DNA from 3 places in the Paenibacillus sp. FSL K6-1217 genome. Region 3 is predicted to be linked to each of the others. Evidence: predicted binding sites of a transcription regulator. Region 3 holds the regulator's gene; each other region holds the start of a gene.

Region 1 (9,710 bases), 2.7 Mb from region 3:
CTGACGCTTCTGGGTCAGCAGAAGAGAGATCAGCGGCAAGACGACAACCAGCACCAGCATGTAGAGTCCCATAAGCAGGGCAAAGGCCACATCGAACGTCCCCAGCGCAATCATCGCCGCTGCATAGATCAGGAGCGCAATAATGCCCGGAAAGACGGTACGAAGATACACATTCTGCAAATATTCGATATCATCGGCAAGCATCCCGAGAATATCGCCGGTGCGGAAGCGCGAGGACAGGAACAGCGCCTGCGGCTCCAGGATATTGTACAGCCGAACGCGCATCTTCGACAGGATGCGCAGAATTGTGTCATGTCCCACCAGCCGCTCGACATAGTGGATCACAGCCCGGCTGGTCCCGAAGGTGCGTACGCCGACTATCGGGACATAAATCATCAGAATATTTTCCGGCGGAATCGAAGCCTTCGAGATCAGAAAGCCTGAGGTGTACATCAGGGAGGACGCCGAGAAGACCGTCAGTGCGCCCAGCACAATGATTAACACGAACCGCCAGAAGTACGAAGAATAATAGGGAGCAAACCATCCTTCACGTTTCAATGGATTCCCTCCAATTGACTTTGAATAAGCTCATAATACACACCCCTCCGAGCGGTCAGCTCGGGGTGTGTGCCTATTTCAGCTACCCGGCCTTGCTGCATAACGACAATCAGATCCATGTCGATCATCCAGTGCAGGCGGTGAGTAGCCAGGAACACCAGCTTGCCCTCGAACAGCGGCAGCATCGTTTCCTTCAGCTCATATTCGGTCTCAATGTCCAGATGGGCCGTCGGCTCATCCAGCAGCATAACGGGGCGGCTGCTCAGCAGGGCGCGGGCCAGAGCCACACGCTGCTCCTGCCCGCCGCTGAGCGAACGGCCGCCGCCGCCGATCATTTCGTCCAAGCCTTCCGGCAGCGAGGCTACCAGCTTCGATAAGCCTGCCGATTCCAGCGCGGCAGCTACCGCTTCCTGCGTGGCTTCGGGATAATAGAACCGGACATTATCGGCCAGGGTGCCGCTGAAGATGTACGGACGCTGCGGAATATAAGCCGTCTGCTTCCGCCAATGCTCATCGGTCAGCGCACTGACACGGCTTCCATTGATCGTAAGGGTTCCCGAGGTTGGATGAAGGAAGCCGCCCAGAATATCAACGAGCGTAGATTTGCCTGCCCCGCTCTCCCCGATAATACCGATCTTGGCATATCCGCTGAACTCAAGGTCTACATCCTCAAGCGAGGCGGCTCCATCCGCTTCATATTTCACACCAACGGCATTCAGCCGCAGGCTGCTATAATTGTTCCACGTGAAAACCGTTCCCGGCAACCGTCCGCCATCCTCCGGCAACGCCCCCAGCTCTCCCGGCTCCAGCAGCTTCGCCTGGACCGTCTCACGGTCGATGATGCTCTTCATCGCTTCGCCAGCCTCCTTGCCGTCCAGTGTGGCATGGAAATCTGCACCCACCAGCCGCACCGGCAGGAAATATTCCGGTGCGAGAATCAGGATCGTCAGTCCGGTAACCAGCGTCATCTGCTCATTGACCAGACGCAGACCAAGGCTTACCGCTACCGAAGCTACAGAGAGCATAGTGAAGAAGTCCAGTGCGAAGGAAGACAGGAAGGCGACCCGCAGCGTCCGCATGGTTGCCGAGCGGTAGCGGTCACTGACCGTGGCAATACTCTCACTGTGGCTGCGGCTGCGTCCAAGAAATTTCAGCGTCTCCAGACCGCGCAGCGAATCCACGAAATGATTCGACAAGGTACGGTAAGACTTCAGCTGACGGTCCATTTGCTTGCGGGCCGTCATCCCGATCAGGATCATGAAGACGATAATAATCGGCATCGTTAAGGTAAGAATGACACCGCTGGACGTATCCAGGGTGAATACATAGACTAGCAGCAAGGCAGGCGTTACCGCCATACCGACCATCCGCGGAATAATCAGCTCCAGGTAAGTGCGGAACTTGGTTACTCCTTCAAGCACTAATGTGACCATATTTCCGGTCCCCCGGTCGCCAGCCAGCCTTGGCCCCAGCTGGAACAGCTTGTCCATCATCTGTCTCCGCATGCTGCTGCCGGTCGCTTCCGCGAAGCGGTAAGCCGCCCGGCTCATCAGCAGGGCGCAGGCATGACGCACAAGAAACGCAAGAAGGAACAAGAGCGCTCTAGCCCCTTGTTCCTTCAGCGGTTCTCCCGCAAACAGCGCAGAGACAGCTTCTGCCAGCGACTTCGCCAGCAGAAGAATGGAGAAGCTTTGCACCAGGGTAAGGAAGCCAACCAGCAGAAAGACAGGCTTAACTCCTTTGTACCCAAGCAAATTTTTATCCATTAGTATTCAAGATGCTCCTTCTCATGAACCCGTTTGTGGAAGATGAAATAACTCCAGATCTGATAACCGAGCACGAACGGCAGCAGGGTCAGCGCTACAATGGTCATTACCTTCAGCGAATATTGGCCGGAGGCCGCATTCGTAATCGTCAGGTTGAACGCCTGATCCAGCGAGCTGATCATGACCCGCGGGAACAGTCCGATGAAGATCGAAGCGACAGACAGCGCCATCACAGCCCCGGTCATTCCGAAGGCATAACCGTCCTTCTTCTTGGTCATGAAATAGCCGGCCAGCAGATATGCGGCTACACCCAGAACGACTACAATCCACAGCAGCGTTCCGCGTTTATCGAAGATATCCGTCATAGTATACGTCATTACAACGAAGGCCACCAGCAGCGCAGCCAGTGGGATCAGCAGCTTCTGGGCCAGCTTACGCGCCCGTTCCTGCAGATCTCCAAGCGTACGGAGCGTAGTGAACATCAGCCCGTGTACCAGACACAGCAGGACAACCGTTATCCCGGCAACCACCGTATAAGCATTAACGATATCGAAGAATCCGGCATACATCTGCATATCCTTGTCGATCGGCAAGCCTTTGATGAAGCTGGCGAATACCACAGCGAGCAGGAACGGCGGCAGGAAGCTGCCGAAGAAGATGCAGACATCCCATGTTTTTTGCCAAGCCTTGGAATCACGTTTGCCTCTGAATTCGAAGGCTACACCCCGGGCGATCAACGCCAGCAGAGCAAAGACAAACGGAATATAGAAGCCACTGAACAGCGTGGCATACCAATGTGGGAAGGCCGCGAACATCGCACCTGCACCCGTAATCAGCCATACCTCATTCGCATCCCAGAACGGCCCAATCGAGTTAATCAGTATCCGGCGCTCCGTATCATTCTTGGCCAGAATCTGCGTCTCCATCCCTACGCCGAAGTCGAAGCCTTCAAGGAAGAAGAACCCGACGAACAGCACTGCAATCAGCAGAAACCATAATTCATTAAGTGACATGGGTTAGCCCTCCTTGTTATACGGATCGTGGGATTCACCGTGTTCGTTGTCCATAGCATAAGGACCTTTTTTGATCACCTTGATGAACAGGCCGACCAGTACCGCACCCAATATGGCATAAATCGCGGTAAAAGAAATCACCGAGAACAGCACCTGTCCGCTCGTAATATTAGGGGACACACTGTCTTCTGTAGTCATCAGTCCGAATACCGTCCATGGCTGACGCCCGATCTCTGTCATAATCCAGCCGGCCGTGTTGGCAATCGGCGGAAGCAGCAGTCCCCAGAACATGAACCGCATGAACCATTTATTCGGTCTGTCCATCTTTTTGCGCCACATGAGGTAGATCGCATATACCCCAAACAGCATCATCAGCGTTCCGGCAGCGACCATAATCCGGAAGCTCCAGAAGGTTGTTTTGACCGGCGGGATATAATCTCCTGGCCCATAAGCCACTTCATACTCCTGCTGCAGCTCCAGCATCCCCTTGACTTCACCGGAGAATTTACTGTAGGACAGGAAGCTCAGCAGATACGGAACCTGAACTTCATTGCTGTTGGTCTGGTTGTTAACATCGATATTGGCAAACACCGTCCAAGGTGCCGGATCGCCGCTCTTGCCCCACAGCGCTTCGGAGGCGGCCATCTTCATCGGCTGTGTCTCTACAAGATATTGGGCCTGTGCATGTCCCGCAACCGCTACGCCGAAGGAAGAGATAACCCCTACAATTGCTGCAATCTCGAACGATTTCCGGAAAAAGGCAACGTCCTGCTTCTTAAGCAACTTGTAAGCACTGATCCCTGTTACGAGGAATGCGCCTGTAGCATATGCGGCAAGTACTGTATGCGGAAATTCCACCAGCAGCTGGCCGTTCGTAATCAGCGCGAAGATATCATTCATTTCAGCACGCCCGTTATTCAAGGCGAAGCCTACCGGATGCTGCATGAACGAGTTAGCCAGCAGAATCCAGAATGCGGACAGCATCGTCCCGAGGGCTACCAGCCAGATGGATACTAGATGAATCCGCTTGGATACCTTATCCCAGCCGAAGATCCAGATTCCGATGAACGTGGACTCCAGGAAGAACGCAAGCAAAGCTTCAATAGCAAGCGGAGCCCCGAACACATCACCGACAAAGCGTGAATAGTCCGACCAGTTCATTCCGAACTGGAATTCCTGCAGGATCCCTGTCACCACGCCTACTGCGAAGTTAATGAGGAACAGCTTCCCCCAGAATTGCGCCATTCTTTTGTACTCTTCATTGCCCTTTCTTACGTACATGGTCTCCATAATGGCAATTATGAGCGCAAGTCCGATCGATACTGGCACAAAGAAATAATGAAAAATTGTCGTCGACGCAAATTGTATGCGCGACAGCAGTACTGTATCCATATTTCTCCCCTTCCTTCTCCCCATTCGTTATGTCTATTTTGTCAAATTTCCCTCACCCAAAGTGTGATAATAATCACACTCCACGCCCCATTTAGGCATAAAAAACAATAAATTTGTGACAAATATCACAAATTTACGTTCAAAAGCAAAAAAAATAAGACGGTTTCACCGTCTTGAATGTATCCTGCATCTATAGTTGTCTTGGCTCATAAAGGCATTGGTCTAGGTAATGGAAATACCTTTCTTAAGCGATTTGAGATCGCCATTTGAATTAAGCAATTGCGGCAGCATCTTCATGCTACGAACCATTGGGGAATGACAGAGACGGCAGGAAGGCGCATGTTCAAATGCGAAATTATCCCTCATCCATCCATTGCAGTCCTCATTGGTACAAGCCCATATTGCGGTATTTTCTTCTGGTACTTCCTCCAAAGGCTTTTTCCGGTAGTTCATTGCCGTTCCTCCTTCCTTTATGTTGCAAGCAAGTAACGATAAAAAAAGACCGTCCCAACTTTCACAAGCGGGGACGGTATCTTCTATTAATTACAGTTTTACAACGTTTTCGGCTTGTGGTCCGCGGTTGCCTTGAACAACGTTGAATTCAACGCGTTGGCCTTCGTCCAAAGTTTTGAAGCCGTCGCCAGTGATTGCGCTGAAGTGAACGAATACGTCGCTTCCGCCTTCAACTTCGATGAAACCGAATCCTTTTTCTGCGTTGAACCATTTAACTGTACCTGTTTGCATGTGTGTTACCTCCACAAATTTAAATTAATATGTTCTTTTTATCTTCAGACAAAGAAAAAATTCACACATTGAGAAAGGTTGTAGCTTTGGTTGACAGCCCTTTTCAATGCGAGAATAAGGTATCAATTGTATGAGAGTAATTTCATGTTACCACACCTGATTAACAAAGGCAAGCTGTTCTACCCTAATTTCTCCGTTTCTTCCCTTATAAGGACTTCTTCCCAATGTAAGGGCTACCAGCAGGGTTAAATAGTAATATTTATACCCAATACTGCCATTTACCCCATTTATTTAACCTTGAAACAGCCCTGCCCTCTTCTTTTTTAGGGAAGAGGACGCCTTGAACTGTTCCCGTAATCGTGACTGCCTCTTTATTATATACGGCCATTTCCAATTTTATTCCTCAGGCTTCTCCAGAAGCTGGACCGTGGTCTGGTTCACTTCACCATTGCGGTAGAAGGTGATCTTCAGCTTATCGCCGATCTTGGTATGATCGTACAGATATTTGCGCAGCGACAGCGTGGAGATAATCGGCTTGTCGTTGAACTTCGTTATCACATCGTTAAGCTGCAGGCCTGCATCCTTCGCCGGTCCCACCGCATCGAGAACCACTACCCCGTCGGTTACTGCGGACGGAAGATTAAGCTCCTTGCGCTGGTCATCGGCCAGCGGCACATAAGGGTTGTTCAGATCCACTGAATATACGCCCAGATATGAACGGGCGATCCGGCCTTTGGAGGTAAGCTCATTGGCAGTGTCCACTACATGATTGGCTGGAATTGCAAAGCCTAATCCCTCCACGCCCGTATCGGAGATCTTCATCGTATTAATACCGATCACCTTGCCATCCAGATCCACCAGCGCGCCGCCGCTGTTGCCTTCGTTAATGGCAGCGTCCGTCTGGATCACTTCCTGTTCCCAATCGTACACGCCATCCTGGTTCAGTGACACCGGTATCGTCCGCTCTGTATAGCTGACAATGCCGGAAGTCAGCGTATCGCCCAGCCCCAGCGGATTGCCGATGGCAATGACGGTCTCGCCCAGCCGCAGCTTGGAGGAATCCCCGATCTCGGCAATCCGGTCAATTCCCTTGCCGTCAATGGAGAGCACGGCAATATCGCTTACCTTATCCGCGCCTACCAGCTCTGCCTTGTGTGTCTGGCCGTCTACTGTAACAACCTCAAGCTTGCCGGCGCCCTCAATGACATGATTATTGGTGATGATGAACGCCTTCTTATCATCCTTCTTATAGATAACTCCCGAGCCTAACGCGGATTCATCGAGAATATTAAGTTCCTTGTTGTCTTCCTTATGATTAATGATGCTCACTACCGCAGGGCGGACATGTGCAGCAGCCTGAATAATCCGGTCGAACGGATCTGCGCTGCTCGCAGCCACCTTATCCATAGCCACCGGAGCCTGGGCCCTCTCCGTGGTGAACTGTCCTGTTACCAGACTGAACAGCAGTACAGCCACTACAGCACTGCATACCGAACTGATCAGCGCGATCTGCCAGGTTGCCAGAGACCGCTTCGATTTGCGGACAGCCCACTTGCCGTCAGCATATCCGCCGGATGATTTGGAATTGCCGCTTCTGCGCCGTGACACCTTGGTTGAATAGAAATCATCATCGAATAATCCCACGTTACACTCTCTCCCCTCTATTGCCACCGCATTCAAGACCTGAACGCCAAGCAACCACGCCCGAGCTTAACCGCTATATCTCTTAGACTTCATGAAGTACTAAAAGGTTTCACTTGATTTATTCACCACATTCCAGTGGGTTCTAAGCGCAAGGGATGTCTATTATTCTAATAAGCTACTAAAAAGTTTATCAGCTTGTATCCGGAATATTTTGCAACTTAAAAGACTACAATAGGATTAGTACCGCTCTATATGATTGTATCACAGGCAGCCGCGCTGCCCACATGTTTTCTGCGTTAAATAAATGTAAATTATTCACAGCCTCACTGCAATCCAATTCACAAGGAGGACCGGACTATGGAATCTTTCTCAACAAGTAAGGATCTGGTGCAGTTTATTGGCAAGCTGGGGGACCTTAAGGATGAACATTATCAGCTGATTCTAGTTCAGCATGCCATGATTGAGCTGCTGATTGATAAAGGGCTGTTCTCCCGCCAGGAGCTGGAGCACAAGATTACCGAAGTCGACCGCCTTATGACTGGCTCACCTTATCCCATGGCGTAGGCCGGTCATAGTAGGTGTCGCAGAGCCTGAATTCACTGTCTTTGTAAAAGCAGCCCCGGTCCTCCATCGCCCCGCGCACGGACATCTTCGCCAGATCCATCATATTATGGTCTCTGCTAAGATGGGCCAGATAGGCGCGCTTGGTCCGCCCGCTCAGAATTTCGCTGAGCGCTGCGCCTGCCGCCTCATTGGACAGATGCCCCAGATCGCCGAGAATCCGCCGCTTCGTATTCCAGGGATAACGCCCCATCCTCAGCATTTCGATATCATGGTTCGACTCCAGCACAAGCACATCGGCATCCGATATGGCCGTTCTTACCTTGTCGCTGACATACCCGAGGTCTGTCGCTACACACAGCTTCTCCTTGCCGTCATAGAAATTGTAAGCTACCGGCTCCGCAGCATCGTGGGAGATGGCGAAGGATTCCACCCGCATACTGCCGAAATCCCGGTGCTGCCCGGTCTCCATAATGACCCGGTTATGCTCCTCAATCTTGCCGATCCCCTTCTCTATGGCTCCCCAGGTGTTCGAATTCGCATAGATCGGAAGATTATACTTGCGGGCCATCGCACCCAGCCCCTTAATATGATCCGAATGCTCGTGGGTCACAAGAATCCCGTCCAGCTCCGCTCCGGTCAGCTCGCGCATCGCCAGCAGCTCGTCAATCCGCTTCGCGCTCAAGCCCGCGTCGATCATAAGTGTGGTCTCGCCGTTACGCACCACTGTCACATTCCCGGTAGAACCGCTGGACAGTACTGTAAATGAAATCCCCATATCTCTCCTGCTCCTTCTACTCTGTTGTCTTCGGACTGATAATATCCGCACTGATCGCATCCATATAATAGGCGCTGCCGTCCTCCAGCATGAACCGCCACATCGGCGAAGCTACCTGGCTCTCGGAGTTGAACAACTCGCCGTAATAGCCCAGCTCAATCTCCTTCACTGCAGCACCCGCAGGAAAATACTTCTCGATCAGACTGCTAAGCGCCTGCGATGCCGGGAGAACCTTCTGCAGATCCTCGCTCCGGCTTGCCCCGATCTCAATCTTCGGCCAGCGGTAGGCCACAATCTTCTGGTCACTGTTAATCAGCTCCAGCCGCACTCTGAACAGAGACCACTTGTTATCCACCAGCGGATGCAGGACGAACTTGCCGACCTCACTCTCCTGTGAATCGAACCGGTAATTGGCAATGTCGGGAATCTGGCTCTTCAGCAGATTGCTAAGCTCCGAGAACGAGGAGTACATCAGCTTGCTGTCGACCGGCTCCTTAAGCTTCACAGGCTGTTCATTCTGCTCTTCAGCCGAATAACGGTAGGTAATATCGGGCAGCTGTGGAGTGCCGGCCGGAATCGGGCACAGCAGCCGGATATTCTTCTCCTCCATCACCGCCTGAGTCTCTGCGGACAGGGAAGTGAAGTCAAGTCCCGCACTGACCTGATCGCGCACATCGATCCATAGCTGATAGCACAGCAGCAGATTCAGCACCAGAAAGGCATATATCAATACACTCTTGGCCCTTCCCCAGTCCATAACGTCCCTCCTCGAATCGGTATCCTGTCCGCTTGCTCATTTCTGCCCTAATCCAATGTAAGCTCACTGCCGTCACTGAGTGTAACCCGCCAGACCGGATGAAGCTGCAGCTTCTCCCCGGCCAGCGCAGGCATATAGGCAGGCGTAAGCTCAATGATCCGCAAGGAGCTGCCGATCTGCGCCAGCCGCTGCTTCAGCAGTTCGCCGCCGGGCAGCTCAACAATGGTCTTTTCAGATTTCTCCTCATTCGTGTACATCAGGGAGCGCTCATAGGAAGAGACCGTTCCCTGCTGGAGCTCCAGATGGATTACGCCATACTGAAGCTGAGGATTGCTCATAATCGGATAGGAGCCGGACGGATAAGCGCCATAATATTGTTGAAAAGAAACCTTGCGGTCCTGCCGGCTCTCCTCCGTAGCAGCCAGCCTGTAGGTTCCGTTCCAGCCGCCATGGTTATTGACAAACTCCACCGCCACCAGCGCATCCTTCGCCGGTGT
Region 2 (9,710 bases), 270 kb from region 3:
GGAGCGTCATGTTCGCTACACTGTGTTCATAGCCGCTCGCGATGAAGGCGAACAGACACCACCAGATCAGGACCAGCTTCGCCGCTTCACTCTTGGCGCGGGAGGACATCCACAGCGCCAGGCAGACCAGCCAGTTACAGAGAATGCCGCGGAAGAACAGCTCGGAGAACGGCAGACTCATCTTTTTGGCGGCGGCCGCGAAGATCAGATGCTCGGCAGGCGCTGCCTTGAAGAGACCCGAACCCTGAATCAGCAGCGCCAGCACCACAGCACCGGCCACATTGCCGAGGAATACCAGGACCCAGTTCTTCACGGTGTCCCAGACTGTAGTTCTCCCGGCAAGTGTGCTTACCGTGAAGAACATATTATTACCCGTGAACAGCTCTGAGCCTGCGAAGACCACCAGGGTCAGGGCAATCCCGAAGGATGCGCCCATAATCAGCGGCTGGAACGGTGACTTGATCGCCGCCAGAGGCGCCCCCAGCGAGAAGATCAGAATAATACCAATACCTACATAAGCTCCTGCCAGGAGTGCCGCCAAGAAATACTTGGGCAGGCTCTCATTCATTTTGTCGCGTTTCCCTACGGCTGTCTCAACGATATTCTCTACGCTCTGCGTAAACATATCCGCACCTGCTCTTCCTTTAATTTAGGCTTGCTACTGCCGCAGGCAGAGTGACCTTAACAACTCCGCCCTCTACGACAGCCGGATAGACATCTGCCTGCCCCCGGTCCGGGGCCTGAACCTCTCCCGTGCGAAGGTCGATCTTCCAGTCATGCAGCGGATCATATAAATAATAGCCTGATACGATTCCCTCCGCGAGCGGACCGCCCTTCGGGTGGGGACTGTGGTTACGGACCGCATACACTTCTCCGTCCGATGTGCGGAATATTGCTAATTCCACCTCTCCTGCATGAACTACACGGCCGATCTGCAGCATGAAGTCTTCCACTGCTCCAACAGCATATTCCCGATTACTCCGTTCCATTATCCTCTCTCCCTCTCCCTTTAGACTATACCTGTGTCTGTTCGAACAGTGCGGTGCGGGTGTTTTTGTCATCCAGCATTTTCCGCCAAGGATCACTCACCTGGGCCAGGGCAAAATCAATACGTGCCGCCAGCTCCTTACGGTTGTCGTCACTGCCCATGACCACAGTCTGGATATGCTCAAGACCCATACGCTCTACCCATTCGGAGGTTCTCTCCAGGTAATTGCCGGTTTCACGGTAATACTGGATAACAGCGGAGCAGACCTCAACCAGTTCCTCGTCGGTCTTCACCTTGCAGAAGGCATCTGCGATCCGCGGCTTAATCCCGCCGTTGCCGCCGATAAATACTTCCCAGCCTCCGTCATTGCCCACAATCCCGATATCCTTCGTGCAGGACTCTGCACAATTACGCGGACAGCCGTTAACCGCCATTTTGAACTTGGCCGGCATATCCAGCCGCTCATACTTGCGTTCAAGCATAGCGCCCATGCCCATGGAATCCTGTGTACCGAAGCGGCAGAACTGCGAACCAACGCAAGTTTTTACCGTACGCAGCGACTTTGCATAACCATAGCCGGACGGCATATCCAGCTCCTCCCACACCTTAGGCACATCTTCTTTTTTGACACCGATCAGGTCCAGGCGCTGTCCGCCCGTTACCTTCACAACCTTCACATCATATTTCAGGGACACATCGGCAATCCGTTTCAAATCCTCGGGAGTGGTCACCCCGCCATACATCCGCGGTATAACTGTATAAGTTCCGTCCTTCTGAATATTGGCGCTCATCCGTTCATTGACGAACCGGGATTCCTTCTCGTCCTCATGGGTGTCCGGATAGATCATGCCTAAGTAATAGTTCACTGCAGGGCGGCATTTCGAACAGCCTTCTGCCTGCTTCCAGTCCAGAACATGCATGACTTCCTTGGTGGTCCGGAGACCTTTGGCCGTAATTTCGGCTACGATCTCATCCCGGCTAAGCGAAGTACAGCTGCAGATTCCCTGCTTGGCGCTCTGCTGGAAGCTGTCTCCGAGAACGAATTGCAGAATCTGCTCCACCACTGGCTTACAGCCGCCGCAGGAGCGGGTGGCACCCGTGCAGGCTTTAATCTCATCCACCGTAGTGAAGCCGTTCTCCGTAACAGCATCCACAATCGCTTTTTTGGTTACACCGTTGCAGCCGCAGACGATTTCTTCATCGGCCATTGCTTCGACGGACATGCCTTTCTTGGCTCCGCCTCCGCCGCAACAGCTCGTGCCCATTACCTCGTCGTAGATTTCGTTCGTCATCTCTGTGCCGTTTTTCACAAGCTTCTGCAGGCTGGCAGATTCCGTGACATCACCGAACAGCACGGCACCGACAATCACATTATTCTTAAGCAAAATCTTCTTGTACGTTCTCTTCCATTCATCCTTGGCGGAAATAACGGTATGCTCCGGCGTTTCGGTGAATTCACCTGCCGAGAATACATCTACACCGGAAATTTTGAGTTTGGTTGCCACAACGGAGCCTTCATAGCCCGGAGTCTGTACACCTGACAGATGCTTGGCAAGAACCATGCCCTGCTCGAATAGCGGTGCGACCAGTCCGTAGCAGGTTCCCCGGTGCTCTGTACATTCACCGACCGAATACACATCAGCCATAGAAGTCTGCAGATAATCGTCAACTACAATCCCGCGGTTAACGGTAATTCCGCTGTCCTTGGCAAGCTGGACATTAGGCTTAATGCCCACTGCCATTACTACAAACTCTGCCGGCAGCTCACTGCCGTCACTGAAGCGCAGGCCGGTAACCCGTTCTTCGCCGGTGAGTTCAACCGTCTGCTTGCCCATAGCGAATTTCACACCTTGACGTGTAAGCTCTGCCTGCAGCATTGAAGAAGCGGTACGGTCCAGCTGACGCTCCATCAGATCCTCCAGCAGATGAACAACGGTGACATCCATACCCAGATTGACCAGGCCCTTCGCTGCTTCCAGACCCAGCAGTCCTCCGCCGATAACAGCCGCCGTACGGTACTGCTTCGCCGCTTCCAGCATCGCATCACAGTCCGCGATATCGCGGAAGCCGACTACCCCATCCTTAGTGCTGCCGGGTACGGGTAGAATGAAAGAGTTCGAGCCTGTTGCAATAATAGCTTTATCGTAAGGAACCGCCAGTCCGTTATCGGTCAATATTAGTTTATTTTGTTCATCGATCCGGATAACTGTCGTGCCGGTATGCAGTGTAATATGATTATCTTCATACCACCCGAGATCATTGAGAATGATGTCTTCAATTGTTTTGCTGCCTTCAAGTACATAGGACAACATAATCCGGTTATAGTTGGGATGCGGCTCACTGCCGAAGACAGTAATATCATAAGCGCCGCCCAGCTTCAGAATCTGCTCAATAGTGCCTACTCCCGCCATGCCATTCCCAATCAGCACTAACTTTTCTCTTTCCGCTGCCACTGGTAGACCCTCCTTCAGAAACTCTAATTTCTTCAATCAACTTACCTGATAGGAAAATTATACTGCCCCCAATTCCATGGCAAGTGTGACCGCAGTCACACCTTATGTGAATTTTTTCACACAATTAGAAACAACTTCCCGCCCTTACTGAGGACAATCTATAACGTGTAGCTTAGAAATTCTTATATTTCAAAAAAACGGATAACTATGCAGTTTCGCACAGATATCCGTTCATTGGGACCACATTTCACTTATTTCACTTCATTCACTTATTTCAGTACCAGGGAGATCTCCAGCTTGTCCTGCGGACTGAGCTTCATATCCACTCCATTACCGAGCAGACCTTTATCGTTGACCTTCAGTCTCCATTCCTCGCTGCTGAGCGGGGAATATTCCATCACAGTGAGCACCGTCCGGTTATCTTCGGCAAGCTTGACCATGCCGCTGTTTTTCAGCAGTCCCTTGACAGACATATCCTGCATAAAAGGAAGCACATGCGAATGGGTCAGCCCTGGCTGCTCGCTCCCCCCGTTCACTGTGATGATGACAGGTTGAAACATCTTTCCGTTGTCGGCAGGCCCTGCCGACATCGTAATAGCTGCACCCGGTTCCACGGTCGTACTCAAATCTTGGACCTTCTTGCCGTTCACTTGAATCTCCCAGCCCATATCCTGACCGAGGGAGACCTTATTCACCTCAAGAATCTTATATCCATCCTCTGAAAAATTCACAACGCCGCTCTTCTTGAACAGCTCTATAAGTGAATTCCCAGGCATATAGGCTTCATTAAGCAGTCTGGCCGAGCTTCCGGCCATTTCGCTGTCCCCTATCTTGACCGAAAAGGCGATCCCTTGCCCCCCGTTACTGCTTCCGGCATTCCCTGATCCCCAGCTGCAGCCGCTTGCCGCGGCCAGCAAGAGAAGGCACAACATTAAGCGCATCCATTTCCCAGACATTCCACGGCACCGCCTTTATATGTATTTTCCCGGACTCTTTAAGGATAACGCATAGAGGGAGGGTTCTCAAATCATTTTTGCCGGCAGAAAAAGTAAAAAGCCCCCGAAGGGACTTGTACCTTGCAGCTGGTCCTATTGATAACGCAGGAAGAGAATGTTGTTCTCCAGATGCACATGCTCAAAGGTCATGCCTTCCAGTTCTTCAAGACGGGCATAGGTCAGGCGATAGGTCGTGCAGGCATGTGCGGGCGGTGTGTAGTCATTAGTGACTCTGCGCAGTTCACGCAGGATCTCTCCGGCCCCGTCATGCTCTGCTTCCAGACTCTTCAGCAGTCCGCGCAACTCAGCCTGTCCTTCTTCGCTCGGGTTCTGAGTGTAGGCCAGCATCTTAGGGAATTCGCTCTCTTCTTCCTGCGCCGTATGCTGGAGCAGCTCTTCACGCAGCGTATTGAACAGACGGTGCATCTCTCCCAGGTGCAGTGAATCCTCACCATGAACGCGGAACACCTTAGTAACATTTTGGCTGATTAACGGAAGCTCTTCGCGCAGGTAGCGGTGATGCTTATTCACGATATAATCCACCAGTTCCTCGGAAGAAGCTTCGTTCCAGGCTGTACCCTCCTCCAGAACCGGATGCTCCTCCTGCAGCTTGTTCAGATCCTGAACCATTGCTTCGGGGTCAAGACCTTTCTCGGCAGCGGCTTCAGCCAGCGGCTTTGCACCTCCGCAGCAGAAATCGATCCGCTGAGCCTTGAAGTAATCTGCTGCTTTAGGGAACTGCAGGACAATATCCCTTACCATTGCTTCCGGGGTGAACCCGGGATGAATTGTTGTATCGTTTAATTGATTGGACGCCATGTTGGCCCCTCCTCAGGTTAAGGTATAGGTTTGTGCTTCTTTTCACTTCTACACCTTATCACTGGCTTTAGACCAAACTTGTGATTGTACGCACTGAATATAACAAATTTTAATGAACGAGAGATTTTAATACTTATATGTTAAATATACTAGACATTTTGTTATGTATATATTACACTATGCCTGAGGTGAGGGAATGGGGAAAAATCTGAGGCTCAAAGCCTCCAGAGCAGAAAAAGACATGTCGCAGAAGCAGCTGGCTGATGCTGTGGGGGTCACCAGACAGACGATTATCGCGATTGAGAATGGTGATTACAACCCCACCTTAAGATTGTGCATTGACATTTGTGTAACGCTTGGGAAGACGCTGGATCAACTATTTTGGGAGGGAACGAAGGATGGGCAAAACGAACCTGGATGAGAGACAATTACAGAAGCGGCACAAGGCGGGGAATCAGGCATTTCTTTTGATGGCATTCTTACTGCTGGCAGACATGGGACTGCAAAATTACGGGATCAGGTGGCTTGAGTATCCGCTGAGCAATTACACGATTTTCATGCTTGGCGTGGGCTCCTATCTGGTACGGCTGATCTGGAGCGGTGCATATGTGGGACCTGGCGGAGGGCAGAGCAGAGTGAACGGGAGAAGCATTGCGGGCGCAGCTCTGGCGATGCTGGTGGCGGCCTGTGTTGTTATTGTTACCTTCATGAATCCATCCGCTCAGACAGCAGCTGACGGCAACGTAAACGGGAAGGTGATTCTGATTATTTCTGTTAGCGCAGCACTGATCATCTTAAGCACTGTGTTCTTGATCCGGCGGAGGAATAACCGGGCGGAGTAGAGCGGCTTGTGCTGCTGTGAGTCACTAGAAGTAGATATAAAGAATTTAAACAAAAAAGCAAAAGAAGCAGAGGGGAAATTTGGAACTGTAGGAGCGATAGCGTCCGCCTTTGTGTTTGGATTTCTACCGCGAGGAGCGGTACATAGCAGGAAATCCAAACACAACAGCGGCCGGAAGTCCAAATGTTCACCGCAGCGACGACTGGCTTCTAGTTCAACTCTTTTATTGAACAGTCGCCTGCATATACGTCCGCTTGCCCTGTGCATCCTTCAGATAGGGGCCGAGACCGGCGAACCGTGAATGATCCACATATACCCCTGTCATCCATCTGCCTTCGGTCAGGCCGCCATTCCACTGCAGCACCAGATCGGGGGCAGAGATCCATTCCTGGTACACTCTGATGTTCTTGTCCTTGTATTCTTTGGCTGGTTTATTCAATTCCCTCAGCGGTACGGGTGTCAGATAGGTTGGCACGAAATATACAGAGATTAGCTCCATATCCTCCTCACTCAGAAAAGCCTCCCCCCCCAGGTAAGGCTGGAGCAGCCGGGTGTTCTCATACATGGACCAGATCACAGCTTGAAGTACCATGCTCTGGCTAATTCCATTATGAAAAGTAAAACGGCGCTGTACATGGGTGCCACTCCCTTCCTGAGCCGTTACAGGCTCCAGGCAATGCCGTTCACAGCCGATGCATTTCCAGCCGGACGGGCCCTGAATCCATTTCTGAAATACGCTGCCGCTGTCATTGTCCCCTTTATATAGAGAAGAAATAATCTCATAGGGCACACCGATCCACGCATCCCACAGCGAATCCGGGAGATGGCTATGAAGCATGAACAGCACCTTGTCATAGATCAGCTGCACTTTAATCGAAGCAGTCTCCAGTTCGGCGACATCCTTTTTTCCATAGGTTATTTCCCGGGAAAACAAGGTGATGGTCATGGTCCTCGCCTCCTAAAAGTTTGGTGAGCCTTCTGCATCCTTCAATCAGCATCGTCCAAAACTCGTCTCGTTAGCATACACCTGCCGCATACCCCTGGGCTTTTCCTACTTTTGTTAACGCTTCCACACATCCGTAATATTTAGTATGTTCTATTATATTACACAGGTATGCCCTGAGTGCAAGGTTTATTTGGCCAAAAATTGTATAAAAAATTAAAAACGGCTTTGTGGTCCTCTCAAGGACGGTACCGTTTCAGCGAGAAAAAGAAGGATAAGTTACCGTATGCAGCATATAATTTCTTATATTTATATGAAAAGCCCCTTACCGGGTTACCCGGCAAGAGGCTGTCATCAGAAATAATATACGTTACTGCTATTCCACCCAGCTCTCGGCCCAGGTCTGGATTTGCTGCATGACCGGCTCAAGTGCACGGCCTTTCACAGTCAATTCATACTCAATGCGCACCGGTGTCTCCGGGTACACATGACGTACCAGAATGCCCTCGCATTCCAGATCCTTCATGCGCTCGGACAGCATCTTATCGCTCATTGACGGAATCAGTCCGGAAATATCCTTGAACCGCTTGGGGCCGCTCATCAAGGTCTGAATAATGAGTCCGTTCCAGCGCTTGCCCAGAAACGAAAAAGCCGTCTCAAATCGCGGGCACATCGTCAGTTGATGTTCTTCCATGGTTATCACCTCTCACTTATGAAGCTTACAATTAGTTAGTATATATAATTTTACCACATTTATTCTGGAATGAACATCGTTTGCCAAAAAAAAGTTCATGAACCACAACTATTGTATTCCGGCGCTCATTCCTTGGTGTCACGGGCCTTGTCCCTTAGCTGGATGGCCTCTGTAACCACATAAGCAAGATCATCGTTGCTGTATAGGGAGAGGACTCCCAGCACCGTATCATCGGAGATGAACCCGGACTCCTCCTCGGATACCGTTAAGGCCAGCGCTCTGGCCAGCGCCTGATTCCCCTCCTGCTGCGGATAAGCCTGCAGATACAGGGCATGCGGGTCCAGCCGGTTATTCACACACCACTGGGCAAACACCAGAATCATCATCTCCTCGTCCCGCTTATAACTCTCGATGATCCGCTCTTCCACACTCTTGTCGTAATCCTCCATGTTGTTCTCCTCTCTGATGTCAGTCTGACCGCTTAGCGGCTTAGCTTTGCTGCTAATTCATGGCTCGGCAATACAGCCGAAGCGGAAATGCCGCATTGCTCCGGTGTCGCTATATTGCTGAGATAATGGCTGACCGCACCGCTGAAGCCTCTGCGCTCCAGCACCGTATCCCAGCTGCCGAAGTTCTGTGTGCGCGGCAAGGAGCCTTGTTCATATAATATAACCCGTTCCATGTCGGTCACCTCCACCGATCTGCCGTGCCCGTGCAGCTCCAGCTTCTCCAGATCGGCTCCGGCATCCCGGACCATACTGTAATGGCCGGTTGTCCCGTTGTCCCAGCCCAGCATTCCCGAAGCCTGCAGAAGCCGGCCCTCTGCATCCGCCTTCAGGCTGCTGTGAAGCAGCTCATAATCCCCGCCGGACAGCCAGAGCAGCAGATCCAGCATATGGATCAGATCATCATGGATCGTCTCATGGCTGCTGCCCTGCTGCAGCTTCGTCCGGTGCTTGACTGCGGCGGATTGGCTGATGCCTCCGGCCTTGTGCAGCCAGGATTTGGCCGCTGCATACATCGGGGCATAGCGGCGGTTGAAGCCCACGCCCAGCAGCAGCCCCTTATTCTCTGCAAGCCCGGCCATCCGGCGGGATTCCTCCAGATCATAAGACAGCGGCTTGTCCACATATACGGACACCCCATGCTCCAGGCAAGAGGTAACCAATTCATAATGCGTAGTTGTGGGACTATGTATGAACACAGCATCCAGATCCCAGGACAGCAGCTCCTTAAGCTCCGTTGTCCCCCGCTGGAGGCGATAGGCCTGGACTGCCCGCTCTACCGTAGAAGAGGAGTGGCTGAGCACTCCCACCACCTCGGCCTGATCATGACGGGAGAGCAGCGGCAAATAGACTTTACGGGCAATATCGCCAATGCCGATCAAGGCCACTCTTTTGCGTACAGGTAGTTTCATTGCAGCATCTCCCTTACATTTGGGCTGATTTTCAGTCCCCTATAGGTGTATTATACCGTGACAAGCTGTGTGAACAATGATCTTTGCTTCAATAATACGTTTTTTTTCAGTATGATGAAATGGATGGAGTGAAGAAGGGGCATAGTATAATGAGAAAATGGCTGACTGTTATTGTGTATGTTTCGTGTATCATCCTCGCGTTTATCTACAGGTATGAAATTCTGGCCTGGCTCAAAGAGGATCATTCTTTGTATTTGTCTATGCTTGCCGCCACGGTGCTGGCTTTATTTCCGGTCCTGCCCTACAAGCTGATTATCGGTCTGTTCGGGTATGCCTATGGGAGCTTCACAGGAGCGTTAATCTGCTGGAGTGCTACTACGATAGCAGCAGCCCTTGTCTATGGTCTCGTAAAATACATGTTCCAGAGTAAATCCATGGCCTATTTGAGCAGCATTTCGGCGCTGGACAGATTCATGCTCGCTGTTCAGCAGCGTCCGTTTGCGTCCGTGGTGATCGCCCGTCTGGCCCCGTTTATTCCGCAGATGGCTGTGAATATCTAC
Region 3 (9,710 bases):
CCCTTCCAACTGCTGGATGACGTGCGAAACCCCATTCCGATGAAACCAGCCAAGCCACTGAGAGAAGATTCAGAATACGTACGCCATGGAACCTGTAGTATCTTTATTTTCACAGAACCGCTTGCAGGCTGGCGGCATGTCAGCGTTCGTCCACGACGTACCAAAATCGAATGGGCGGAGCAAGTTCGGGAACTTTTGGACGTTCATTACCCGAGCGCACCGACCCTTCGTTTGGTGATGGACAATTTAAACACACATTCCATTGCCTCGTTATATGAAGCTTTTGAACCCGAGACGGCGTTACGTCTAGCCAAACGACTCGAGATCCACTACACACCTAAACATGGCAGCTGGCTAAACATTGCTGAAATTGAGCTGAGCGTCATGACAAGCCAATGTTTAGACAGACGGATTCCCTCTATGGAAGAGCTAGCCAGCGAACTAACCGAATGGGAATCGACTCGAAACGCTGTTCAAAAAGGAGTGGATTGGCAATTCACTACGGAAGATGCACGAGTCAAACTCAAAAGGTTATATCCACAATTTAAAGGCTGATGCGGTACTAGTCAGAATGATTTTAACTAATTGCATGCTGAGGGCTTGGCGCCCCTCGATTAGGGTGCAAAGAGTATGCTTAATTGCAATCTGTAACAATCTGTACAACTAAATCGTCTGATGACCGCCGAATCTCGCTTTAGCTGTATTTCGTGCAATAAAATGACATGTATACTTGGATTTTCGCCCATCCGGGCAAATGTAGTTGTACAGACTACAGTTAGGAGAGGAAAGTCTTCCGCTTCACTGTTGTTATTTGTACATAATACACTTATCTCTCTTTTTAGCTATGAACGCAGCTTTGTACTTTACCTTGTTAGAATGCCAACAAGGCCGCTCCTCACGACCACGAGGGCGGCCATGTCATATTTTAAGGTGTTTATTTTTGTATTTTTTTGTTATACTGTGGTCAGAGGCGGCATCGCATGGCGAGCTGTACTCACGCAACTGAAATCTTTTAACAGGACATTGTTTACCGGATGTACCTTCATAACTGGATGTAACGGTTACGTTGGATTCTGCTCTGAGCCGTAAGGACCGAGACAGAAGGGACGATCGCGAGTGACTCTTTTTTGCCCTTCGGACCTTTTTAGCGGACTATGCTAAAAGGTTTTTTTGTTTGCGCGAAGATCGCGTATTTTATGGAAAAGGGGAAGAGAGCGACATGGCCGACAAACACGCACTGAATATTATCAAAATGAAAAAAATGAAAACGGACGGTGTGCCCCTGAGCATGCTGACCGCTTATGATTACCCTTCAGCCCTGCTGGCAGAGGAGGCCGGAATTGACCTGATTCTGGTCGGCGATTCCCTGGGGAACGTCGTGCTTGGTTATGATACCACGCTGCCGGTTACCATAGAGGATATGGTCTACCACACCCGTTCGGTGAAGCGGGGAGCGCCCCATACGTTCATAGTGGCGGATATGCCGTTCATGACCTACCACGGAAGCGTGGATGAGACCTTGCGCGGTGTGCGCAGACTGATGCAGGAAGGCCAGGCCCATGCGGTCAAAATGGAAGGCGGCCTTGAGATCTGCTCCGCTGTGTCCGCAGTGGTTGCAGCCGGAGTTCCGGTGCTCGGCCATATCGGCCTGACCCCTCAGTCGGTTAATATGATCGGAGGCTACCGGATTCAGGGCAAGGATGCCAAGGATGCCAAGCGGCTGATGGACGAGGCGAAGGCGCTGGAAGCTGCCGGAGCCTTCGGTATTGTGCTGGAGCTGGTGACGGAAGAGGTGGCGGAGGCGATCTCCAAAGCGGTCAGTATACCGACCATCGGTATCGGTGCAGGACGCTACTGTGACGGACAGGTTCTGGTGTTCCATGACGTACTGCGGTATGCCTCCCCTTACCGGGAGAAAAAATTCGTCAAAACCTACGCCGATGTCGGCACTCTGATCCGTGAAGGCATCAGCAGCTATGTTCAGGAAGTGAAAGACCGCTCATTCCCTGCGGAAGAGCATGTGTTCAGCGCAGACGAGACGGTCCTGGAATCTTTATACGGCAATGCCGGCAAAGGAGCGAAATAACATGAGAGTCATCCGAACGATTGCTGAAATGCGCGAAGCGCTTGAATATATGCGTCAAGGAGGCCATGGCCCCGTTGGTTTTGTACCCACCATGGGTTATCTGCACGAAGGACATGCCAGCCTGCTGCGTAAGGCGGGGGAGAAGAGCGGCACGGTGGTGATGAGTATTTTTGTCAATCCGCTGCAGTTTGGCCCGAATGAGGATTTTGCTTCCTACCCCCGGGATGAGCAGCGTGACCTGGAGCTTGCCGAACGCGAAGGCGCGGACCTGGTGTTCATCCCAAGTGTGGAAGAGATGTACCCGCAGCCGATCCGTGCAGGCGTCTCCGTAGCCTCGCTAACCTCGCAGCTCTGCGGAGCATCGCGGCCGGGGCATTTTGACGGAGTTACTACGGTGGTCAGCAAGCTGTTCAACATCGTACAGCCGGATTACGCCTTCTTCGGACTCAAGGATGCCCAGCAGGTCGCCGTACTCCGCCGGATGGTGTCCGACCTGAGTATGAATGTGGACATTATCGCCTGCCCTATTGTGCGGGAGGAAGATGGGCTGGCACTTAGCTCACGCAATGTCTATCTGAGCGCCGAGGAGCGCAGACAGGCGCTGGTATTGTCCCGTTCCCTGCGCGAAGTGCGTCAGGCTATGGAAGAGGGCAGCATACGCACGATAGATGAAGCACGGGGGATGCTGGTCTCCATAATTTCGGAATCGCCGCTTGCGGTCATTGATTACGCCGAAATTCTAACCTTCCCCGATCTGGAAGAACTGGAAGGCGGAAGCAGGCTGACGGATGCGGGTGGAGAGATTATAATGGCTCTGGCAGTGAAGTTCGGCAGAACCCGTCTGATTGACAATAATGTATTTATTCCTAAGGAGGCACACGCTCTTGTTTAGACATATGATGAAATCCAAGATCCACCGGGCAACAGTCACTGAAGCCAATCTCAATTATGTGGGCAGCATTACCATTGATGAGGATCTGATGGAAGCCGCAGACCTGCTGGAGAACGAGAAGGTGCAGATCGTGGACAACAATAACGGTTCCCGTCTGGAGACCTATGTCATCCCCGGCCCGCGCGGCAGCGGCGTCATTTGTCTGAACGGGGCGGCGGCGCGTCTGGTGCAGCCCGGCGATACCGTAATTATTATTTCGTACGCTGTGATGTCCTCCGAGGAGCTGGCGGCGCACAAGCCGACTGTAGTGTTCGTTGATGCAGGCAACAAGCCGGTGAAGCTGGCGGATCATGAGATTCACGCGACAATTGCCTGAAGTCCGCGCTTTGAGCCATGTAATCAATGGCAGGGATGAAGACCCCCGTACTTGCTGATAATGAACGTAGGCAAGCTTAAGCTGACTTCATTATCAGTAAGGGTGGGATGTCCGGTGTTTCAACATTTATTTGCTGAGATGAACAAGATGCTCCAGGAGATCAAAGCCGACTATCCTACTGCGGAGGGTGCCCGCCGAAGCGATCTTTTATCCAAGTATAATATGCTCCACCGAATCAGTGATAATGTAATGGATGAGTGGCTGGTTTTTGCCGAGAAGCTGAGCGAATTCCGGGAACAGGCTGATTTCCAGGCCCAGCCGGAGGAACTGCCTGAAGAGGAAGCGCCTGAGCTTGCGATGGATGCTTTTGTCAGGGGACAGGGCTATTACAAGCTGCTGATGTACCGCAAATGCATTGAACAGTTCCGGGAAGTTACGGCTAAGTATCCGGACAGCCTCGCTGCCCGCCTGTATCTGGCAATGGCTTACCTCCAGGAGGGGGAAGGCGACATTGCCTGGGGCCATCTGGAGCACATGCTGGGCCTGATCCGTGAGGTGAAGCTGAAGGCAATGATCTATAATGCGATGGGGTGTATCCGGGCTTCCCAGGAACGCTTCGTTGAAGCCAGCGAGCTGTTCAGCCTGTCGCTGCTGCATGATCCGGAGCTCCCGGAGCCTAACGTTAATCTGGAGGTATGCCGTAAGCGGGGCGGGAAGCTTGAGTTCGGCCGGCAGCTGGTTTCGCTTTTATAATTTATCCTCGGTTTCTTCAGGCGATGCGCCCCACTTCCCGGGGTGTGCATCGCCTTTTTTCGTAACTTCTGTTATGCTGATAAAGAGTCTCAAGTGAAAGGGAATAGAACTTATAATGAAATTTGCCGTGCTTGATTTTGAAACTACGGGAACCCAATCTGTAGGAGAGATCATCCAGGTTGGCCTTGCCATTATAGAAGAAGACGGGACGATTTCCCGGGTGTATGGTTCCTACGTCAAGCCCGGAGCGCCCATTCCTCCTTTTATAACGGGCCTGACCGGAATTACAGACAGCGATGTACAGGATGCGCCGGAGCTTGATGAGATGATGATGGAGCTGGTGCCGCTGCTGGATGATGTGGTCCTCGTTGGACACAATGTGGCGTTTGACTTTCATTTTTTGCAGAATGCGCTGGACCGCTGCGGTTACTTGCCGTTTCAGGGGCGGATTCTGGATACAATCGATTTTCTCAAAATATGCTTCCCCTCGCTGAGCACCTATCAGCTGGGCGCGGTAAGCAACCACTTCGGCATTACGCATGACCGTCCCCATCAGGCGGACAGCGATGCGCTTGCCACGGCTATTGTGCTGCTCAAATGTCTGGAAGAGCTGCGCAGTCTGCCGCTGCTGACCGTTCAGCGGCTGAATGAGCTGTTCGCGGACGAAGACAGTGATTTGGCCTGGTATTTCGACGGTCTGCTGCGGGAGCGGGAGATGGAGACCTTCCAGCCGGAAGGGGAGCTGAGCTTCTACCGCCAGCTTGCGCTGGCGGTGGGGGACTGGGCGGAGCTGGCTTTGCCGCGGGAGGAAGGAAGCGTCAACCCGCTGGAGAATATTACCTTTGAAGAGTATATGGATGAGGTGACGCTGCGGCTGAAGGCCGCTCTTCCCCAATATGAGAGCCGTGAGGCCCAGGAGCTGATGATCCATGAGGTTATTACAGCGCTGGAGCAAGACAAGCATCTGCTGATTGAAGCGGGGACAGGCACCGGCAAATCGCTGGGGTACCTGCTTCCGGCTATCTACCACAGTGTGAAGAGTGACCAGAAGGTGATGGTCAGCACACATACCATCAACCTTCAGGACCAGCTGCGTGAACGGGACATTCCGCTCTTGACCAGCGTTGTGCCGTTCCCGTTCAAAGCCTCCATCTTTAAGGGAAGAGGGCACTATTTGTGTCTGCGCAAGTTCGAGCACCGCATGAACAAGAAGGACTTCACCAGTCCAAGAGAAGAAGCGCTTACCGCTGCACAGATGCTTGTCTGGCTGACCCAGACGACCACCGGCGATGATGAGGAGCTTAACTTAAGCGGGCGGGGCGGCGATTTCTGGGAGACGGTAGCCAGTGATACCGACTCCTGCCTGGGACGCGCCTGTCCCTGGTTCCGCAAATGCTATTACCATCGGGCCAAGCATGAGGCGGGGATCTCCGATGTGGTGGTTACCAATCACTCCAAGCTGTTCGCCGATGTCAAAGCCGGGCATCAGCTTCTTCCGGCGTACGATCATCTTGTTATTGATGAGGCTCATCATCTGGAGGATATTGCCGGCAAGCATCTTGGCATGCAGATGAAATATTTCACATTCGCTCATACGCTCACCCGTCTCTACAAGGACAGCCGGAGCGGGCAGCTGCCTGCCCTCCGCCAGAGTCTGCAGTCTTCGGGCAGTGAGCAGGCTTCCGAATGGAGCGGCGTGATCGACCGGATCTATCCCGATTTGCTGACCGTGAAGGAATCCTGGGATGCGCTCAGCGACAGGCTCTTCAGTCTGCTGCCTGAGCGCAGCGATGCCGGGGCCGGTGAAGCCGGCCAGCTGGTGGCCCGCCTGCAGCCGGGCAAGAAGCCGAAGGACTGGGAGGAGCTGGCTGCTCTTGAGAATACGCTGAACCTCAGTCTGAGCGATATCATCCGCAAGGGGGACAGGATGCTCAGCGAGATGCGTGATACGGACAGCCAATCCTCGTCGGACAGTCTGGTGACCGACATAGGCGGGTTGTTCAAGGATCTGGCATCCATTAGAGAGCAGATCCGCTTCTTCATGAGCCTGAATGATGAGAATATCGTGTACTGGCTGGAGGGAAGCGGCAATTATAAGGGCAAATCGCTCCAGATGTATGCCGTTCCTGTAGATGTCAGCACCCAGCTCAGGGAGCTGTTCTTCGACAAGAAGAAGAGTATTATCCTGACCTCGGCCACCTTATCGGTGGATAAATCCTTCCAGTTCATGATTGATAACCTGGGGCTAGGTGAGGCTGCGGAGCAGGGGCGTCTGATGACTGCTCTGCTTCCGTCGCCGTTCAAGTACCGTGAGCAGGCGCTGCTGGTCATTCCCCGTGATTTCCCGAGCGTCAAGGGAAGTATAGGGGATGCCCGGTTTGTAGATACGCTGGTGCAATCCCTTGCCGAGACGGCTGTAACAACACGGGGGCGGATGCTGGTGCTGTTCACCTCCTACAAAATGCTGCGCCAGGTCTATGAGCCGCTGAAGGAGGCGCTTGCTTCTCAGGATATCGCAGTGCTGGGTCAAGGTGTGGAGGGAGGCAGCCGGAGCAAGCTGATCCGCCGCTTCCAGGACAGCCCGGCCTCCGTCCTGCTCGGGACCAGCAGCTTCTGGGAAGGGGTCGATATTCCCGGAGAAGCATTGACCTGCCTGGCCATTGTCAGACTCCCGTTCCAGCCGCCGAATCATCCGCTGGCAGAGGCGAAGTCGGAGCTGCTTCAGGCTCAGAAGAAGAACCCGTTCATGAAGCTGTCCGTGCCCCAGGCCGTTATCCGCTTCAAGCAGGGCTTCGGGCGGCTCGTCCGCACGGCACAGGACCGGGGCATCGTGATTGTTTTTGATACCAGGGTGATTGAATCGTACTACGGGAAGTACTTCCTGTATTCGCTGCCCGGTCCCAAGATGGAGCATATGCTCACCGAGCAGATGGTCCCGAGAATTGCCGAATGGCTGGAAGACGGCGGGGTTTCCTAATTGGGGCGCTATTGCTATTATTAATAAGTCAAGGTTCACCTGAAGATCCGTTTTCCGCTGTCCTGCCATTCCGGCAGGCTGCGGGGCACGGTTGCTATAATCGGATAAGGTTACGAAGCGAGTTGTGCGAAGTTCATCACAGCAGGATATGCTATCAAAACTTTTAAGGAGGAGAATACATGAAATCGGATAAAATATCGGAGGCCGTCGTCCGCAGGCTCCCAGTGTACCTGCGTTTCCTGAACGATCTCCAAAAACGTGAAATCTCCACAGTCTCTTCCCAGGAGCTGGGCCAGAAGCTGGATCTGAACCCCGCCCAGATCCGCAAGGATCTCGCTTATTTCGGTGATTTCGGCAGAAAGGGCATCGGCTACGATGTATCTTATCTGATCGAGAAGATCCGCCATATCCTGAAGCTTGACCAGCAAATTAATGTGGCCCTGGTCGGAGCCGGTAATCTCGGCCATGCTTTGTCCAACTACAATGCTTACCTGAAGGATACGATGAAAATCACGGCCGTCTTCGATGCCTACCCGCCGAAGGTGGGCCAGCAGATCAACTCGCTGGTGGTGCAGCCGATGGAGGAGCTAAGCGCTACGATCCGCTCTCAGGGCATCCGGATCGGGATTATCACCGTGCCGGACAGCGAAGCCCAGAATGTGGCCGATATTCTTGTAGACTCCGGCATCGAGGCGATTCTGAACTTCGCACCGGTTATTCTCAAGACGCCTGCCAATATCCGGATTCATGCCGCAGATTTCACTACAGATCTGCAGAGCCTGGCCTATTATTTGCATGATGGAAAGGAAGAGGCTGAAGATGAGCAGTAAGACCACGATAATCAAGAACGGATACTTTCTGGTTCCGGGCAGCGACAAGCCGGTTCTGAGCGGGTATATGACCCTCGAGAATGATCTGATTACTTACATAGGCGAAGCTGAGCCGGCAGTGGAAGAAGGCGCTCTGGTCGTAGACGGCAGCCGTCTGCTGTTCATGCCGGGTCTGGTCAATACCCATGGGCATACGGCGATGTCACTGCTGCGCGGATACGGGGACGATATGGTGCTTCAGTCCTGGCTGCAGGAGAAGATGTGGCCGATGGAAGAGAAATTCACTGGTGATGATGTATATTGGGGAACCTCCTTGTCCGTGCTGGAGATGCTCAAGGGCGGCACAACTACCTTCCTCGATATGTATGATCATATGGACCGGGTAGCGGAAGTGACCGAGCAGTCCGGCATTCGTGCTGTGCTGATGCGCGGCGTGATCGGGCTGTGCCCGGAAGAGATCCAGCAGTCCAAACTTGCGGAAGCGATTGCTTTTGCCCGTAACTGGCATGGCAAGGCTGACGGCAGAATCACGACCATGCTCTCTCCTCATGCTCCCTACACCTGTCCTCCAGAGTTTTTCATGAAGTTTGTGCAGGCTGCCCATGATCTGGACCTGCCGATGCACACCCATATGTCCGAGACGCGCCATGAAGTGGAGCAGAACGTGGCCGACTACGGCCTGCGTCCCGTTGCGCATCTGGAGAAGCTCGGAATGTTTACCCGTCCGTCCCTCGTGGCCCACGGGGTGCATCTGAACGATGAGGAGATCGGAATTCTGGCCCGCCATAACGTTGGCGTGTCACATAACCCCGGCAGCAACCTGAAGCTGGCCAGCGGGGTTGCGCGGGTTCCTGAGCTGCTGAGAGCCGGGGTGAAAGTGTCCCTCGGTACAGACAGCGCGGCAAGCAACAACAATCTGGATATGTTTGAAGAGATGAGGCTGGCGGCTTTGATCCACAAGGGCGTAAGCGGCGATCCTACAGCGGTACCGGCTCCTGAGGCGCTTCTGATGGCGACGGAGTACGGGGCGCAGTCTATTTTCCTGAGCGGGGTAGGCCGGCTTGCAGCAGGGATGAAGGCCGACTTCATCGCACTGGATATTGACCAGCCGCATCTGCTGCCGCACACCGATCTGCTCTCCCACGCCGTATATTCGGCAAGTGCCAAGGATGTGGAGCATGTATGGGTTAACGGTAGGCAGGTTGTGAAGCATGGACAATGCCTGACCCTTGATGAAGAAGCCATCCGCCGCAAAGCACAGGAGACGTTCGAGAGCCTGCTGAAGCGGTAATTTAGGAGAACGGGAAAGGAAGCAACGCGGTGAAGAAGAAGAGGAGAAAATGGATATGGCTGGGAATTATCCTGGTGCTGCTCCTTCTGTTCGGACTTAGCCAGTTCTATGCCTACATTATGAAGGACCAGTGGAACGAGCGGAATGAAGCCAAGGAGCTGGCCCGGGCGCGTACCGGATTAACAGAGGTCACCAAGGCCCAGAAATCCGTCTGGGATGAGAATGAGATCTACTGGGTGCTGACCGGCAAGAATGAGGCAGGGACCGAGATGATGGTGTGGGTCCGTTTCACCGTGGAGGGCAAGCCTGCCGGAGGCGACAACGGCCTGTATGCCGAAGAGCTGAGTAAAGGAACCTCGGAAGAGAAGATGCGCGGGATCATTGCCGCCCAGCTGCCGGACATTACGATTGAACGGCTGCTGCCCGGTGTATACAACGGAGAATATGCCTGGCAGTTATTTTACAAAAAAGACGGGCGTTACTATTACAACTTCTACCGCTTCAC

What was found. Region 3 encodes Rex, which represses fermentation and respiration genes when NADH is low (regulators of the CRP and FNR family bind a similar motif). Its sites were predicted from a motif close to TTGTGAAATATTTCACAA; they were not measured.
Region 1: the regulator Rex is predicted to act here: its motif matches at 4,843-4,860, upstream of MHH28_RS22440 (cytochrome ubiquinol oxidase subunit I).
Region 2: the regulator Rex is predicted to act here: its motif matches at 3,546-3,563, upstream of nirB (nitrite reductase large subunit NirB).

What each region holds. Positions count from the first base shown of each region.
Region 1 is NZ_CP150271.1:5,083,492-5,093,201, forward strand. Features, by position in the region: gene cydC (thiol reductant ABC exporter subunit CydC) at 1-558, opposite strand, end outside; gene cydD (thiol reductant ABC exporter subunit CydD) at 555-2,324, opposite strand; gene cydB (cytochrome d ubiquinol oxidase subunit II) at 2,324-3,337, opposite strand; gene MHH28_RS22440 (cytochrome ubiquinol oxidase subunit I) at 3,341-4,729, opposite strand; gene MHH28_RS22445 (cold-shock protein) at 4,952-5,182, opposite strand; gene MHH28_RS22450 (cold-shock protein) at 5,273-5,473, opposite strand; gene MHH28_RS22455 (S1C family serine protease) at 5,870-7,117, opposite strand; gene MHH28_RS22460 (hypothetical protein) at 7,475-7,681, shown strand; gene MHH28_RS22465 (MBL fold metallo-hydrolase) at 7,650-8,456, opposite strand; gene yycI (two-component system regulatory protein YycI) at 8,473-9,213, opposite strand; gene MHH28_RS22475 (YycH family regulatory protein) at 9,261-9,710, opposite strand, start outside.
Region 2 is NZ_CP150271.1:2,635,072-2,644,781, forward strand. Features, by position in the region: gene MHH28_RS11920 (formate/nitrite transporter family protein) at 1-625, opposite strand, end outside; gene nirD (nitrite reductase small subunit NirD) at 645-989, opposite strand; gene nirB (nitrite reductase large subunit NirB) at 1,015-3,441, opposite strand; gene MHH28_RS11935 (hypothetical protein) at 3,711-4,358, opposite strand; gene ric (iron-sulfur cluster repair di-iron protein) at 4,530-5,255, opposite strand; gene MHH28_RS11945 (helix-turn-helix transcriptional regulator) at 5,452-5,676, shown strand; gene MHH28_RS11950 (DUF6773 family protein) at 5,654-6,097, shown strand; gene MHH28_RS11955 (hypothetical protein) at 6,320-7,042, opposite strand; gene MHH28_RS11960 (helix-turn-helix domain-containing protein) at 7,416-7,733, opposite strand; gene MHH28_RS11965 (hypothetical protein) at 7,859-8,182, opposite strand; gene MHH28_RS11970 (Gfo/Idh/MocA family protein) at 8,215-9,150, opposite strand; gene MHH28_RS11975 (TVP38/TMEM64 family protein) at 9,300-9,710, shown strand, end outside.
Region 3 is NZ_CP150271.1:2,365,311-2,375,020, reverse strand. Features, by position in the region: one part of gene MHH28_RS10605 (IS630 family transposase) at 1-555, shown strand, start outside; gene panB (3-methyl-2-oxobutanoate hydroxymethyltransferase) at 1,220-2,086, shown strand; gene panC (pantoate--beta-alanine ligase) at 2,088-2,978, shown strand; gene panD (aspartate 1-decarboxylase) at 2,971-3,354, shown strand; gene MHH28_RS10585 (hypothetical protein) at 3,493-4,107, shown strand; gene dinG (ATP-dependent DNA helicase DinG) at 4,223-7,084, shown strand; gene MHH28_RS10575 (redox-sensing transcriptional repressor Rex) at 7,264-7,914, shown strand; gene MHH28_RS10570 (amidohydrolase) at 7,904-9,205, shown strand; gene MHH28_RS10565 (DUF5590 domain-containing protein) at 9,235-9,710, shown strand, end outside.